4 regions of the Paenibacillus sp. PSB04 genome follow, and region 3 is predicted to be linked to each of the others. Evidence: riboswitches for the same ligand, from Rfam matches in the RefSeq annotation. Region 3 holds a riboswitch; each other region holds the start of a gene.
The links. A riboswitch is a leader RNA that binds a small molecule or an ion and turns the genes downstream of it on or off. The one in region 3 is predicted to bind thiamine pyrophosphate.

Region 1 (4,188 bases), 3.5 Mb from region 3:
GGACCTGAAAGTGTACGAAATCAGCGAGCGGGCCGGGTTCGAGAACGTGAAGCATTTTACCAAGGTCTTTAAGGAAATGGAGGGCGTTGCGCCGCTCGAATACCGCTCACAGCAGGAGGCGTTAGGGCGGAGGTGAACAAAAAATGCCGGGACGATGGGCATCTTGTAGTAGAAGGCCATTGCCCTTCAGAGGCGTGAAATCCGCTGAAAGCAAATAAATCAAGCTTTAAAAGGCTGCCGCGAGGCAGCCTTTTACCGTTACTGGACAAGCAATGAGGATTAGTGATGCTAAGCATCCAACCAGAATTTAGGGATCATGATGTCGACCTCGGATGGCCACGGCGAGCCATTCCACGCTTCATCCCGTAAATGAGGAGATCAACCGCCGCACCGATGATGGCTGCCATGACGATGGAGAGAAGATATGCCGGGAACCGTAAGGGGATAAAGTAACTGTTCGTTACGAAAGCGTGTTTATCGGACAGCCAGCCCGAATACACCGGGTCATGCAGCAAGGCTTCAAGCAAGGGATTCAGCCGGATCAGTATGATGTTGGCCAAGCCCTGTCCGGAGGCATCCAGTATGCAGGTGAGGATCATACATAACGTGAGCCAAATAGAAACGCTTTTTAACAAAGACATCCCCGCCTTCAACTTGTTCTTGTCATTTATAACGCATCCTGCCGTAACTAAGTTCTATACAGCATACATAAAGCTGGTTTATTTATATCCAACTATTCTGTTGGTTGGTATAATATGGTGGAGAAGAGCGAGTCTACGGAGGTGGTTGCATGAAAGAGAGGGTGCTCGAGGCTTATACCAAGCTCGCCAAGGACTATGAACTGCATACCGATTCGGACAGCGGCGCCAACGCATACTACGAGCGTCCGGCCATGCTGGAACTGCTGCCAACGGATATGTCCGGACTTCATGTCCTTGATGCAGGCTGCGCCGCAGGATGGTATGCCGAGCAGTTCGTTTCCCGCGGGGCATCGGTATCGGCGATCGATCTCAGCCCTGATATGGTGGAGGCGGCCAAACGGAGAGTCGGCAGTCAAGCGGAGATTCGGGTTCACGATCTAAGCGAACCGCTGCCGTACAGTGCGAATAAGTTCGACTTGATTCTTAGTTCGCTAACGCTGCATTACATCGAAGACTGGGATCCCCTGTTCCGTGAGTTTCAGCGGGTTTTGAAGCCCGGAGGAACGTTATTGTTTTCGGTGCATCATCCGTTTATGGACTTTACTGTTTTTAAGAGACCGGATTATTTTGTACGGGAGCTGCTTGTAGACCGGTGGACGAAGAAGGAGGCAGGCAGCGTTGAAGTGACGTTCTTCCGCAGACCCCTGCAGGAAATCGTCAATACGACGTCAAGCTGGTTTGTACTGGACCGGCTTGTCGAACCAAGGCCGGTTCCCGAGTTTCTGGAGCGGCTGCCGGAGTCGGCCGACTTCTACCAGCGGATTCTGCATCACCCGCATTTTTTAATTGTGAAAGCCCACAAGCCGGAGTGAGAGAGGAAGAGTCGCTGCGGTAGGCAAGAAACAATCGGCATAATTTTACTCTGAGAATGGCTTCATTCCAAAGGCCCTGACCGGCCCAAAACGGAGGGTTTGGCAATGATTGTGATCGACCTTATCTTTTTTCTAATGGAGCTGTGTGCACTGGCAGCCTTTTGCCTGTGGGGATTTAAGCTGGATACCGCCTTGTGGATCCGTATCGTGGCAGGAATAGGTTCGCCGATTGTCGTTGCTGTTTTTTGGGGCATGTATGTCGCACCGAAAGCGACCTTTCCGGTGACGCTTCCCGTCCGGGCTGTGCTGCAGCTGATTGTATTCGGTCTGGCCGCGGCTGCGCTGTACGGATCGGGTTATCGAAAGGCCGCTGTCATTTATGCCGCTGTCGTCATCGTCGAGATGATCCTTTCTTACGCGTTGAAAAGATAAACACTTGAAGGTGAAAGAAGATCCGCATAAACGATTGACAAGCTTTTTCCCGGTATCCCGCCAGCAGCTTTTTTTGTTTGACAACACCGGCAAACGGAGCTACAGTTATTCATGAACTTGTAAAATATCATACGAAAATCCACTAGGGGAGCTGCGGAGGCAGCTGAGACAAGTAATCGCTTGGACCCTTTGAACCTGATCCGGTTAATACCGGCGGAGGGAAGTGGAGCAGGCCTTTACATACGCAACTTTCTTGATGTGATCCATTCAGGATGACACTGCAAATAGCGGCCGCTCCATTTCGGGGCGGCTTTTTTGTGTTGGCTCCCCCGCGCCCCGACATGCGATTTTCGTCAAAATTTACGGAGGTGCATTATTATGACCCGGTTTACCGAAGAATTGAGACACGCGGCAGATCCCATTTACCAAGCGATCTTCCAGCATCCGTTTGTACGGGGGATTGCGGAAGGTACCTTGTCCAAGGAGCAGCTGATTCACTATGTGAAGCAGGATTTTGAATATCTAAATGCCTACATCCGGATCTACGGCATTGCCATATCCCGATGCGATTGTCGGCAGACGACCGCGCTTTTCAACGAACAGATTTCGTTTATTTTGAACAGCGAAACGCATCCCCACCAAAACTTTTGTGATGTCGCCGGTGTTGCATATGAGGAACTGCAAGGCTATCCGCTGGCCCCATCGGCCAATCATTACATCCGGCATATGCTGAACGTCGCCCACGAGGGGGGACTAGAAGATATTGTAGCTGCGCTGTTACCTTGCCCGTGGACCTATACGGAAATCGGCCAACGTCTGCTGGAGGAAGTCCAGCCGGAGAAATCCCATCCGTTTTATGAATGGATGCACTTTTACGGTGACCGGGAAAGCGGCGTGACGGTACAGCTGCGGCAGCTGATCGACGAATGGGCGGAGGGCCTTCCTCCCGCAAGAAAAAAACGGCTGATGGAGCATTTTCTGACCAGCTGTCAGCTGGAGTACATGTTCTGGGATATGGCGTTTACGCTTGAGGATTGGCCGGTTTCCCTGGCTGCAGCGGAAGGGGTGGGACGATGACCGCCGATATGTTTCCGTCCGGACTCATCCAGCTTCCTTTACGGATAAAAGAGCAGCGTCCGCTCATTCACAACATAACGAATGTGGTCGTGACCAACTTTACGGCCAACGGCCTGCTTGCCCTTGGCGCCTCCCCGGTTATGGCCTATGCCAAAGAGGAGGTGGCCGATATGGCTCGGGTCGCCCAAGCCGTCGTCCTGAATCTCGGAACCCTGAGCAGCGAATTGGTGGAAGCGGCGATCATCGCCGGCCGATCGGCTAATGATCATGGCGTTCCGGTGTTCCTGGATCCCGTCGGCGCGGGAGCGACCGCATTTCGCACGGAGGCTGCGCTGCGGATTTTGCGCGAGGTCCGCGTATCACTGGTTCGGGGCAACGCAGCGGAGGTTGCCCATCTCATTGGTGAATCCGGCCCGATAAAAGGCGTCGACGCAGGGGAGGCCGGGGAATCCGCTCCCGCCGACTTGGCGGCACGGGCGGCACACCGTCTGGGGACGCTCGTCGCCATTACCGGGCAAGAAGATGTGATCACCGACGGAACGAGAGGATACTTGATCCGGGGCGGACATCCGATGCTGACCCAAGTCACCGGAACCGGCTGCTTGCTGACATCGGTGATCGCCGCCTTTGGAGCAGTCGAATCCGATCTGCTGTCCGCCGGCGCGGCCGCCTTGGCGTACTACGGTGAAGCGGCCGTTCGGGCATTTGAGCGGGCAGGCTTTGAGGGGCCGGGAAGCTTCCAAATCGCTTTCCTCGACGCGTTGTCTGTAATGGACCGGCATCCGCTGGAGGAAGGAACCATTACCGCTCTTCTGGAGTCGGCAGGAAGGGGATTTGTGCAATGAGCATCTCGAAAGCATTGACGGTAGCCGGTTCTGACAGCGGCGGCGGGGCAGGCATCCAGGCGGATATCAAAACGTTCCAGGAGCTCGGCGTATTCGGTATGTCGGCCATTACAGCCATTACCGTTCAAAACACACTCGGGGTACAAGGCGTTTATCCGCTTCCTGCGGCTGCGGCAGCTGAACAAATGGATGCCGTGGGCACCGACCTCGGCGTGGATGCGGTCAAAACCGGTATGCTGTTCAGCGCGGATATTATTGAGGCCGTCGCAGGACGTATAGCCGCTTTTGGCTGGAGGAATGTGGTCGTCGACCCGGTTATGG
Region 2 (4,188 bases), 1.3 Mb from region 3:
TGGTTGCGGTCACCCAGGCCGTTCTTCCCGCGATGAGGGAGGCCCATCAGGGAAAAATCATTCAGATCAGCAGCGTCAGCGGGGCTGTCGGATTTCCCGGTTTTGGCCCCTATGTCTCGTCGAAGTTTGCTGTGGAGGGATTTAGCGAATGCCTTGCCCTAGAAATGCGGCCATTCGGCGTCGATGTCGTTGTGGTGGAGCCAGGTTCGTACGGAACGGCCATTTGGGACAAAGGATTTGCGCAGATGAGCGCCGCCGAGCGGTCACCCTACGAGCGGATGCTGAGCCAGGTGATGGCCTTTTCCCGTGACAACGCCGACCAGCGCGGCGATCCGGCCGATGTGGCCCGGCTGATCGCGAGAATCGCACGTATGAACAAGCCGGCATTCCGCTATGCGCTGCCTGCCGGCACACGCTGGACGATAAAGGCCAAGCAGCTGCTTCCGGGCCGGTGGTTTCAGCGGATTATGCTCGCGCTCCTAAGCAAAAAAGGCTGAGCCGGATTCGCTTCCGGTTCAGCCTTTATGCGGGTGCAGCTGACCGAGCAGCTGGCCCATGCGGACATGATCTCCGGTCCGGAGGTCTGTCCGCGGGGTGAATGCGCCGTCCTGGATCAGCAGCACGACGGTCGAACCGAACTCAAAATAGGCGAGCGGATCGCCGTTACGCCAGGAATTGGCGGTTTCGTCGTCGTAGCGGATGCTGCTGACATTCATGGCGCCGACTTTGACGACCGCGACTTCTCCCAGGGCTCCCTTGATATACGTTATCAGCCTCTCATTGCGGCACAGCACGGATTTCATCTGGGTCATGCCAAAATCATTGACCGGGTAGCACCGGCCCTTGATATGCTCGCTCTCCACTTTCACGCCTGTGATTGGAGAGTGGATCCGGTGATAGTCGGTAGGGCTGAGGTACAGCACAAAGACATAGCCATGTTTATATAACTCCAGGTGGGGAGAGAAATTAAGCAGCTCCGCCACCGAATAATCCTGCCCTTTCACGTTCAGAATCGTGCCTGAGGTGATTTCACCCATTGCGGTGATCTTGGCGTCGACGGGGCTCGTGAGTACGTGCTCGCCTTCGTGAATTGGACGCATGCCGGGCTTCAGCCGCCGCGAAAAAAATTCGTTGAGCGTGCGGTATTCATAGATTTCTTTCTCCGCTTCATGCGCCGGGATCTGATAGCTTTTGATAAACGTAGGGATGATCCCTCTGCTGAGTCGGCTGTGCGAGAAGCGTCCCATCATGGAAGAGAGCCACTTTCGCGAGGAGAGCTCTGTCATGAGCCGCAGTAATTTCTTTGTCATGCCTAATCTCCCTTCCATACGTGCCTGTAGCACTCTGAATATATTGACATAGAACGGCTACCAAATCAATATGCAACAAATCCTGAAAACCGCTCCGGAGAAAAATGGTATTGCCAATCCTTCGAGGATCATGTATTTTGGAATCAATACGGGCCCGACGTCGACTCATCGCGGCGAGGTGCCTGTTACACGGAATCGAACCCAAGCATCTATCGCTTTGGACGGCGATGGCTCCGGGACCAGGAGGCGGCGATGCCGCGCCTTGCGTTCATCTGTGTACATATGGGAATACGGGAGCTCGAGCGAATCGGGCTGAGAGTGCAGCTAATGAACCGCTGCTGACCGGGAATCTGATCTGGATAATGCCAGCGTAGAGAATTCAAGTCCTTTTATGGGCTTATTTGACGATCTCCCTCGCTTATCCAGGGGGTTTTTTTATTGCCCAATTTTGGAAAAAGAAAGGATGTTGTCAAATGAACAGCAGTACGATGCAGATGGATCGGCCGAAGGGGCTGAAGCTCAGCGACCTGCTCGTGACAATTCTGCTCTCCCTCGTGATCGGGGTGGTGTACCATTTTTGGGGTTCGGTGAACGACTTGTTCAAGCCGCTGTTTTTCCAAGCGGATGAGCTGATGTACGGCATGTGGTTCCTCGCTTCGACGCTTGCCGCGCTGCTGATCCGCAAACCGGGCGTAGCCCTCCTGGCCGAGGTTGCCGCGGCTCACGTAGAAATTCTGTTCGGCAGTGAATGGGGCCTTCAGCTGGCGATTTACGGCGTGGCGCAAGGTCTAGCCGCGGAGCTGATCTTCGCCCTGTTCCGTTACCGCAAATTCTCCATGGGGGTAGCGGCGCTGGCCGGCATGGCTTCGGGATTGGGATCATTCCTGGTGGATGTGTACTACGGCTACGTCACGGACTATTCGACATGGATGATCGTGTTGAAGTACGTGATGCGGTTAATCAGCTCGGCGGTACTCGCAGGGTACCTGGCGTATGCCCTGACCAAAGCTTTGGAAGCAACCGGAGTAACCCAGCTGCTCCGGCCGGTGACAGCCAAGGATTATGAAGCGCTCGATCATGACTGAGACTAACCGGGGTATCGCGACGATGCAGCATTCGGCAGTGCATGAGACGGGTCAAGGAGCGGATCAAAGGACGGATCAAGGGACGGATCAAGGGAGCGGGCAAATTGCCGTTTCGGTAACGGACCTGCGCCTGAAGTTTCCGGGTGAGAAGGCGTTCGTGTTCAAGGATGTTTCCCTGTCCGTGCCGGCCGGGGAAAAGGTGCTTCTGCTCGGCCCAAGCGGATGCGGGAAATCGACGCTGCTGCAGGTGCTCGGCGGGTTGATTCCGGCAGTCATTGACGTTCCGCTCAAATATGCGGACATTCGGAAGCCCCGCTCGTGCGGGTATGTATTTCAGGACCCGGATACCCAGTTCTGCATGCCGTATGTCGATGAGGAGCTGGCGTTTGTGCTGGAGAACCGCCAAGTAGCCAGGGAGGATATGGTGCCGCGGATGCGGGAGGCGCTCGGACGGGTCGGCCTGGACCTCGAAGAGCTGCACACTCCGATTGAACGGCTGTCCCTGGGGATGAAGCAGCGGCTCGCGCTCGCTTCGGTCCTTCTGCTGGAACCGGAAGTGCTCCTGCTGGATGAGCCCTCGGCGCTGCTGGACCCCGAGGGGAGACAGCAAATTTGGGAGGCGGTTCGCGGTGTATCGGCCGGACGGACCGTGCTGATCGTCGAGCACCGGATCGAAGAAATCGTGAACTGGGTCGACCGGATCGTTCTGTTCGCGCCGGACGGAAGCATTCTGGCCGACGGCAAGCCGGCCGAAATCTTCACGGCGTACCGCCGGACCCTTCAGGAAAATGGCATTTGGTATCCCGGCGTTTGGGAGGATTATATCCGTCACCGGGATACATGGAACAGCGGCCTGGTGCAATCCCCGCAGCAAGGTGCGGACTTGGCGGCGCCGGTCCTCTCCTTGCGGGGGTTTGTCGGTCTCCGCGGAGATGCGCCGGCGATTATGGTGGAAGAGGCGGAGGTATATGCCGGCGATTTTGTCGCCGTTGTCGGTCCTAACGGGGCGGGTAAAAGCTCCTTGCTGCTGAGCCTGATGCAGCTTCTTCCGACCGCCGGCAGCTACGTGCTGGAAGGCAGGCTGCTGCAGGGAAGGGGCAGGAAGCGGACCTGCCCTTCGGACCGGATCGGGTTCGTGTTTCAGAACCCGGAGTTTCAGTTTGTTGCCCAGACGGTACTGGAGGAGACGGCCTTTTCCCTTCACATGCAGGGCGGCATGTCGCGGGCTGAGGTGGAGCGTAAAGCCGAAGACTGCCTGAAGACGTTTCATTTGCACGGCTTGGAGAACCGGCATCCGTATCAGCTCTCGACCGGACAGAAACGCAGGCTGAGCGTTGCCACCGCGGCGGTGCGCCGTCAGGCGGTGTTGCTGCTGGATGAACCGACATTCGGGCAGGATGCCCGCAACGCCTTTGCCATCCTGGAATACTGCGAAGCGCTTCGCCGCAGCGGCACGGCGATCGTTATGGTGACGCATGAGCGAGAAATCGCTGAGCTGGCCGCTACCCAGGTATGGGAAATCCAAGGCGGAAGCCTGATAGCGATAAAGTCCGGGAGGCGGAGGCTTGCGGGAGAAGGCGCAGCTTCGGATGCGCAGGAGGAGGTGAGCGGATGAACCGGTTTTTGACTCCGAGCCGTCATACCTGGCTGCACCGGGCGAATCCCTCGCTGAAGCTCGCCTTGCTGATCATGTTGTTTATCGTTACGATTCAGACGCGAAGCATTGATTTTGCCGTCTATCAGGCAGCGGTCTACATCGCCCTCCTGTTTCTGCTCAGCGGTTATCCGGCATG
Region 3 (4,188 bases):
GTGTACCTCCCGCAGGAGAGCGTCCTCCTTGCTGAAAATAGCGGCCTCAACCGCGTAATCGGTGCTTCCGTCGGCGATGCCTTCCAAATCGGTGCGCTGAGCGCAGCCGCCACGTACTCCGTCGACGGGGTCGGAGACGTGCAGATCGCCTGGGCGCTGAGCGACGGCGAGCACCGCCTGCTCCACTGCGGAGATACGCTGTGGCACGGTTACTGGTGGAAGATTGCCGCGGCTCACGGCCCATTCGATGCGGTATGCCTGCCGGTGAACGGTGCCGTTCTGGAACGTCCTGATCGTCAGCCGCCCAGCGGCATGCCGATTACGCTGCTTCCAGAACAAGCGGCCGCGGCCGCACGCGTTCTCGGGGCCAAACGGCTGGTGCCGATCCACCATACCGCCATCCACCATCCGCCTGTATACCTGCAGACTCCCGATTGGCAAAATCGCCTGCGGGCTGCAGTTGGTGATACAATGGACATAGCATTCCTGAACACAAAGGAAACGATTACTCTATAAAGGATGACGCATCATGGATAAATCCCCTTCCCGCAACGTGCTGGGGGGCGCCCTGTGGATCAATCTCGCCAATACGGTGCGCATGCGGGAGCACCGGGTCACGGATATGCTGGAGGAGCCAGGTTATTTAGACGAATGGCTCCACGATAATGAATTGCACGGCTTGAACAATACCGCAGGGGCAGCTTCAGCTGTGACGCGGGAAGACCTGCTGCCCGAACTGCTCCGTCTGCGCGGCGTGTGCCGGCTCGTTCTAGAAGACCTGGACCATGGCGGTACCTTGTCGGATGACGCATTCGCCGCCATGGAGGCCGAAGCTTCGCGGTTAGACGTGGCGCTCCGGGCTGAGCGGGATGCCCAAGGCCTCCCCCATCTCATCACCTACGGACAAACCGCCGTCCAAGGCGTGCTGTACCCCATCGTCCGCTCCCTGTTCGAGACACTGGCAAGCGTATCTTCGGACCGCATCCGGATCTGCGAGCATGACGACTGCATCCTGCATTTTGTGGACACCTCTAAGAGCGGCAAGCGGCGCTGGTGCAGCATGGACACTTGCGGCAACCGCCATAAGGCGGCCGAATTTTATGCGAAGAAGAAGCAGCGCGGGAACTAAAATAAGCCCGGGGATCGTCTGATGGACATCCTGGGCTTTTTTTAGTGGTTCTAATTCGTTGCTGACTGCCCTTCATTGATATGGCGGACACTTTCCAGTTTGGCTCCTTTGTCCAACGACTTGTAGGAGTATGTCGATAGGTACGTTCTTCCGACCTCTAACAAGTTCCAAGTGTTTTCATTATCGACTTTAATTTTAAATGCTCCTTCTTCTTTACTATGGGTGTTCTCGGCGACAATCCAGTATGTCGAGCCAATGAGCTGCTTATCGAGTATCGTTATGTCCCCTCCACTGGATGATGGCCCGGTACATGCTGTCAACATACATATGAAAAGCCATGCCGCAATTATTTTTTTCAGGGCCCTCTCCCCCCGTTCCTGACTATTTCAATACCTAACGATGCCACCAAACAGCCTATCATTTATAAACAATGATGTTTACATAAAGTTGCCTTACACCTCGGATTTAAATGCTATAATGGCCTTAATTTAGGGCAAACCCATTACTTATAAGTACTATGAAAAGGAGCTTATACATATGGCTAATAAACGTTTGGATCATGTCGGCATCGTCGTACGGGATTTGGAGTCAACCATCCGATTTTATACCGAGATCGTGGGCCTGGAGCTGAAAGGCAGGCTGACACACACCAACGGCGTGTTCCAGCTGGCGTTTCTCGGCTTCGGGGGCAGTAACGAGACGGAAATCGAGCTCATTCAAGGCTACAGCTACGACCTGCCGGCTGAGGGCACGGTGCACCATTTTGCGATCCATGTCGACGATATTCAGAAGGAATTTGAGCGGATCCAGGCGCTCGACGGCGTGGAGCTGATCGATCAGGAAATCGTGACCCTGCCGAACGGATACCAATATTTCTTTATCTATGGTCCGGAAAAAGAATGGATCGAATTTTTCCAGAGATAATCTGGAATCGGGCGGATGTCTGGACACCCCCATGGGGATGGACTATAATATGGGAGGAAAACAACCCGAAAACCTTATAGAATCCGGGGTGCTGGAATTGGCCGGCTGAGATTGTATCCCTTCAAGATACTGACCCTTTTAACCTGATCTGGGTAATGCCAGCGTAGGAAACCGTTTGTCACGGCTTACAAGCCGTGCTGATCTTGCGCATATGAAGCGTCCCGTTTACGGGGCGCTTTTTTCATTCATACTAGTGAAAAACGGGATTACGCCTTGCGAATGCTTCGATGATTCAGTCACTCAGATCGGCTTACGATTCTAAATATAACGGGGAGAGGGGATCACCGGTCGATGCTTCCACAGAGAGAATAAGAACGGCCGGACATCAAAGGAGAGAGAAAGCCATGAAGAACAAATCCATCGGCCTGCTGCTGGTCTGCATGCTCGTACTGGCGCTTGCCGGATGCGGCGGCAGCCAGAACAATACGGGCGGCGGAGAAGGAACATCCGCTTCCGACACCACGGCAGGCCAGGACAACACCGCAGCGAAGCCGCTGAAGGACGTCAAAGTCGTCCTCGACTGGACGCCCAACACGAACCATACTGGGCTCTATGCTGCCAAAGACTTGGGCTATTATAAAGAAGAAGGCTTGAACGTCGAGATCGTGCAGCCGGGCTCCACCGGCGCCGACGCCATGGTCGCTTCCGGCAAGGCGCCCTTCGGCGTAAGCTATCAGGAGAGCGTGACCCAGGCCCGCACGCAGGGCGTGCCGCTCGTCTCGATCGCCGCGGTCATCCAGCACAATACGTCGGGCTTTGCCGCACCGGTGGACCGGGGGATCAAGACGCCGAAGGATTTTGAAGGCAAAACCTACGGCGGCTGGGGTTCCCCTGTCGAAGAAGCTGTCATGGGCTCCATCATGGAGATCGACAAGGCGGATGTGAAGAAGGTGAAAATCGTCAACATGGGCGACGCCGATTATTTTACCGCCGTGAAGCGGGACATCGACTTCGCCTGGATCTTCTACGGCTGGACCGGAATCGAGGCGAAGCTGCGCGGCGAGCCGCTGGACATGCTGTATGTCAAAGATTATTCCGAGAAGCTGGACTACTACACGCCGGTTCTCGTAACGAACGAGAAGCAGATCAAGGATGACCCCGAGCTGGTTAAAGCGTTTATGCGCGCGACCGCCAAAGGTTATCAGTACGCGATCGACAAGCCGGAAGAAGCTGCCAACCTGCTGCTGAAGGACGTGCCCGACCTCAATAAGCAGCTGGTGATCGAAAGCCAGAAATGGTTAAGTCCTAAATATCAAGACGACGCAGCCCGCTGGGGCGAGCAGAAGGAACAAATCTGGAAGGGCTATTCCGACTGGATGTACGATCACAAGCTGCTGGACAAGCCGCTGGACGTGAAGAGCGCGTACACGAACGATTTTTTGCCGGAACAATAAGCCACACATAACCTAAGAGATACCGTAACCTATGAAGAGAGGAAGTAGATTCGCATGGCCAATACGCTGTTAAGCATTCAGGTGATCCCGAAGACGCCGGGCAACGAAGACTCTTACGCCTACGTCGACCGTGCCATTGAGGTCATTCAGCAGTCCGGCGTGAAGCATGAGGTGCACCCGCTGGAAACGACGATGGAGGGCGAGCTGGAGGAGCTGCTGGACGTCGTGCGCAAAATGCACGAAGCTCTGGTGGCTGCAGGCAGCCCGAGTATCATCTCCCAGGTCAAAATCGCCCATAATCCCGGCGGAATCAGCATGGACAAGCTGACGGAGAAGTACCGTCCATGAGAAGCTGGTGGAAAAACGTATGGCCGCCCCTCGTGGCGGTCATCTTCTTTTTGCTCGTATGGCAGCTGCTGACCTCCCTGTTCCATATTGAACAATGGATTTTGCCTGCGCCGAGCGACATCGCCCGGGAAGCCGCGGCCGCTTCCGGCGGCTTGTGGGAGCATGTGTGGGCCACGCTGAAGCTGACCGTGTTCGGCTTCGCCATCGGAACCGCCATCGGGCTGGTCATCGCACTGATTCTGCATTTGATTCCTTTTTTGAAGCAGGCGCTGTATCCGCTGCTCATTCTAAGTCAAAATATCCCGACCATCGCCCTCGCCCCCCTGCTGATGA
Region 4 (4,188 bases), 1.9 Mb from region 3:
ACGTTCAGGCCGCGGCGGCGCAGCTCCAGCGCGCTGGATAATCCGATAATGCCGCCCCCCATGACAATGATGTCTCCGCTCATTGTTACAGCCCCCTGTCCATCCTTTTTTATTCGATGACCAGCGATTCCAGGCCGCTGCTGGCCGAAGCATATTTCTTCTTCGGAATCCGCCCGGACAAGTAGGCCAAACGCCCCGCCTCAATCGCCAGCCTCATCGACCGGGCCATCATCACGGGGTCTTTGGCTTTGGCCACCGGGGTATTCATCAGAATGCCGGAGACTCCCAGCTCCATCGCGAGCGCCACGTCGCTGGCTGTCCCCAGCCCCGCATCTACGATGACAGGGACCGACAGCTCCTCCACGATCAATCCGAGATGGTACGGATTCAGAATGCCGAGGCCGGTCCCGATGGGCGCTGCGCCAGGCATCACCGCGGCTGCCCCTGCCTCCTCCAGCTTTTTGCAGATCACCGGATCGTCGGAGATATACGGCAGTACCGTAAAGCCTTCCTTGACCAATATTTCCGTCGCATTTAACGTTTCAATCGGATCGGGCAGGAGCGTGCGCTTATTGGCGCTAATCTCCACCTTGATCCAGTCGCTGAGTCCCGAAGCCCGCGCCAGCCGGGCTATCCGGACCGCCTCTTCGGCCGTTGTCGCCCCGGACGTGTTGGGAAGGTAGATGTATTTCTGAGGCTCCACATGCTGCAGAATCGAATCATCCTCCACCGAATCGAGATGGATCCGGCGGATAGCGAACGTCAGCACCTCGGTTCCCGAAGCTTTGATCGCCTCCATCTGCACATAAGGATCGGGGAACAGCCCGGTCCCCAAAAACAACCTCGACGACAGTTCCTGTCCGCCAACCTGCCAATTATCTCTGCTCATTTTTCCCTTCAACCTCCCGCTACGAAATGGACCAGCTCCAGCTTCATTCCAGGTACAACCGGAGTCGTCTCCCACTGCTCGATCTTCAGCACCTGTCCGTCCGCTTCCACCATGACCGGCCTGCCGGACAGCCCCAGCAGGCGGAGGACATCGGCTACCGTCTCGGCCGCCAGCTCCCGCTTTATTCCGTTAATGACCAGTTCCATCCGCCGCTCCTCCTCTACCTTCAAGCTTGTGAATGAACGCCCGGCATACCGCTTCCGGGTCAGGGCTGCCGACGATTTCGCTCACCGCGCAGACGCGGCTCGCACCGGCCCGGATCACTTCGTCCACGTTGCCCAGCTTGATGCCGCCAATCGCCACAAACGGGATCTTGATGATCCCGGCGACTTCCCGAACGTACGAAAGACCGACCGGATCAACCACATCGGCTTTCGTAGCCGTCGCATAGATTGGCCCGACGCCGATATAATCCGCCCCTTCCGCTTCGGCGAGCTGCGCTTCCGAAATCGCATGGGTGGATATGCCGATGATCTTGTTGCCGACAAGCTTTCTGGCTTCCGCGATCGGCATATCGCCTTGACCGAGGTGAATCCCGTCCGCATCCACCTCCATCGCGATATCAACGTGATCGTTCACGATAAAAGGAACGCCGTAGCGGCGGGTCAGCTCCCGCAGCTCCGCCGCCTTGCGCAGCAGTTCTTCCCTGCCGCTTGTTTTGTCGCGGAATTGAACGATGTCCGCGCCTCCCCGAATGGCTTGCTCCATCACGTCCACCAGCCGGCGTCCCGGATGGAACGTCTCCCCGGTAATCGCATACAGACGAAAATCGACCATGACTGCTTCTCCTCTCTTCCCTTTGCCTTTCCCTCCATTTCATGCCGGCTTCTATCATCGCGAAGGGTAAGCCCTCGCCCTTGCGAAAGCGCCCTCTTACCCGGTTAACACAAAAAAACCATTCGAGAAATACACGAATGGCACCGCAATTCGAATGATATTCTCTACGCCAGCATTACCTGGATCAGATTAACGGTCCGCAGCATAAGGCTGCCATCTCAGCCGGACTTCATCCAGCACCCGCATTCCTATTTAATTTCACAACCACTATAGCCCAAACTGCTGACTTTTGGCAATAGCCAGAGTGAGATCATCGGCATCGGAACGCCTATCTCATCCATAGCAGCGATTCTCGCAAAATTTCATATATTTGGGTGCGGCAAACTTCTTATTTTATCTCTTGCGTCATCACATATCGTCCCCGCCCGTGAATATAAATGTTTAACAAGCCAAAGTTTGTGCTGAGTATGGGAACATGGGAGGTGCCTGAACATGCCATCAGACGATCATTCGCTGTTTGTGGTGTCCAAGGAGGACTGGTCACTGCACCGGAAAGGGTACCAGGATCAGGTCCGCCATCAGGAGAAGGTTAAGGAAATCATCAAGCAGAACCTGCCCGACCTGATCACAGAAGAAAACATCGTGATGTCGGACGGTAAGCAAATCATCAAGGTACCCATCCGGAGCCTCGATGAATACCGTTTCATTTATAACTACCAGAAGCAAAAGCATGTCGGCCAGGGAGACGGCGACAGCCAGGTGGGAGACGTGCTGGGCAGGGATCCGGTGCAAAAGCCGGGTCAAGGCGAAAAAGCCGGCGACCAGCCAGGCCAGGACATTATGGAAGCCGAGATCAGCCTCGAAGACTTGGAGAACATGCTGTTCGATCAGCTGGAGCTGCCGAATATGAAGCCGAAAGAGCAGCAGGAAGTCGAAACCGAATCGATCACGTTCAACGACATCCGCAAAAAAGGCATGCAGTCTAACATCGACAAGAAGCGGACGATCCTAGAAAATCTGCGGCGCAACGCCACCAGCGGCAAGCCGGGAATTCATCATATCAGCCCCGACGATCTGCGTTACAAAACGTGGGAGGACGTCGTCGTTCCCCATTCCAGCGCGGTCATCATTGCGATGATGGATACGTCCGGGTCGATGGGCACGTTTGAGAAATACTGTGCACGCAGCTTCTTCTTCTGGATGACCCGCTTCCTGCGCCGTCAATACGAAAAGGTCGACATCGTCTTTGTGGCCCACCATACGGAGGCCAAAGAAGTCACCGAAGAGGATTTCTTTACCCGGGGCGAAAGCGGGGGCACGATCTGCTCGTCCGCCTACCAGAAAGCGCTGGAAATCATCGACCGGCGCTACCCGCCCGCCAAGTACAATATTTATCCGTTCCATTTCTCGGACGGCGACAACTTGACTTCCGATAACGAACGCTGCGTGCGGCTGATCGGCGAGCTGCTCAAAGTCAGCAACATGTTCGGCTACGGGGAAGTCAACCAGTACAACCGGAGCAGCACGCTGATGTCCGCGTACCGGAATATCAAGCTCGATCAGTTCATGTATTACGTCATCAAAGAAAAGGGCGAAGTCTATCAGGCGCTGCGTACGTTCTTTAAAAAGCAGGAAGGCGCACTGACTTAAGCCGAAGGACCGTCTCCTGGAACGCAAAATTATGGCATATAAAAAAGGTCGTTGTCCCGTTACGCTGAGTAACCGACAACGACCTTTTTGCATGGCCGGGTGACCTCTATATAGCATGACCCTCGATTTGCAGCCTTTTCCCACAGTTGACTGATCCTGACTCCTGCCAGGCTCCTCACTGACGGCATGTCCCACATTGCCAGCGTGCTCCTCATTGCCAGCGTGCTGCTTACTGCTGCCAAGTTCTTCACTCCCGCTAGGCACCGCACGCACGACGTGCATGTTTCGGACTTCCGCTAGGCTTCTTCCGCCTGCAGACGGTCCCGAACCTCCATCAAGGCAAAACCAAGCAGGTTCTTCCCTTTCCACAGCAGCGGGTTCAGGACCGCCTCGTCGTCCGCGGCCAACCCCACGCCCCAGATCGAATCCACGGGACTTGCCTCTACCAGCACCCGCTGCCCGGTGCCCAGCAGAAATTGCTTCAAATCGTCGTTTTGGGAAAACTTCGCTTCGTTTCCCCGGACCACAATGGAATACCCTTCCCGGTCCCATACGGCCGGATCGAATCCTCTCACCTTCCGCCCCAGATCTTTGGCCTGCTTCGGGTGCTTGGCTGCGAGAATCTGTTCCCTGATCTCTTCGTCACCGAACAGTCTGGCTTTCTCGGCCATCATATAATGTTCGGCACTTGCATATTCCACGCCGTCCACGGTAAACTTCGCTTCCCACCACTGGCTGAAGCAGCTCTTCGTAATAGATCCATCCGCCGCGGGCTGGTGCCCCCAGAAAAAAACATATTTCAGCTTGGTTCC

Region 1: another riboswitch for thiamine pyrophosphate. It lies ahead of tenA (thiaminase II); the one in region 3 lies ahead of K2F33_RS08785 (ABC transporter substrate-binding protein).
Region 2: another riboswitch for thiamine pyrophosphate. It lies ahead of K2F33_RS14685 (ECF transporter S component); the one in region 3 lies ahead of K2F33_RS08785 (ABC transporter substrate-binding protein).
Region 4: another riboswitch for thiamine pyrophosphate. It lies ahead of thiE (thiamine phosphate synthase); the one in region 3 lies ahead of K2F33_RS08785 (ABC transporter substrate-binding protein).

Annotation. Positions count from the first base shown of each region.
Region 1 is NZ_CP081301.1:5,712,871-5,717,058, reverse strand. Features, by position in the region: gene K2F33_RS26295 (response regulator transcription factor) at 1-136, shown strand, start outside; gene K2F33_RS26290 (hypothetical protein) at 315-641, opposite strand; gene K2F33_RS26285 (class I SAM-dependent methyltransferase) at 791-1,513, shown strand; gene K2F33_RS26280 (YrdB family protein) at 1,619-1,945, shown strand; TPP riboswitch at 2,080-2,184, shown strand; gene tenA (thiaminase II) at 2,324-3,022, shown strand; gene thiM (hydroxyethylthiazole kinase) at 3,019-3,867, shown strand; gene thiD (bifunctional hydroxymethylpyrimidine kinase/phosphomethylpyrimidine kinase) at 3,864-4,188, shown strand, end outside.
Region 2 is NZ_CP081301.1:3,185,592-3,189,779, forward strand. Features, by position in the region: gene K2F33_RS14675 (SDR family oxidoreductase) at 1-497, shown strand, start outside; gene asd (archaetidylserine decarboxylase) at 516-1,310, opposite strand; TPP riboswitch at 1,591-1,704, shown strand; gene K2F33_RS14685 (ECF transporter S component) at 1,784-2,395, shown strand; gene K2F33_RS14690 (ABC transporter ATP-binding protein) at 2,388-4,010, shown strand; gene K2F33_RS14695 (energy-coupling factor transporter transmembrane component T family protein) at 4,007-4,188, shown strand, end outside.
Region 3 is NZ_CP081301.1:1,855,436-1,859,623, reverse strand. Features, by position in the region: gene K2F33_RS08800 (MBL fold metallo-hydrolase) at 1-516, shown strand, start outside; gene K2F33_RS08795 (CGNR zinc finger domain-containing protein) at 530-1,129, shown strand; gene K2F33_RS08790 (VOC family protein) at 1,667-2,053, shown strand; TPP riboswitch at 2,128-2,240, shown strand; gene K2F33_RS08785 (ABC transporter substrate-binding protein) at 2,458-3,507, shown strand; gene K2F33_RS08780 (thiamine-binding protein) at 3,562-3,855, shown strand; gene K2F33_RS08775 (ABC transporter permease) at 3,852-4,188, shown strand, end outside.
Region 4 is NZ_CP081301.1:7,298,348-7,302,535, forward strand. Features, by position in the region: gene thiO (glycine oxidase ThiO) at 1-83, opposite strand, end outside; gene K2F33_RS33495 (thiazole synthase) at 110-889, opposite strand; gene thiS (sulfur carrier protein ThiS) at 898-1,095, opposite strand; gene thiE (thiamine phosphate synthase) at 1,079-1,726, opposite strand; TPP riboswitch at 1,871-1,980, opposite strand; gene yhbH (sporulation protein YhbH) at 2,219-3,376, shown strand; gene K2F33_RS33515 (riboflavin biosynthesis intermediates N-glycosidase) at 3,673-4,188, opposite strand, start outside.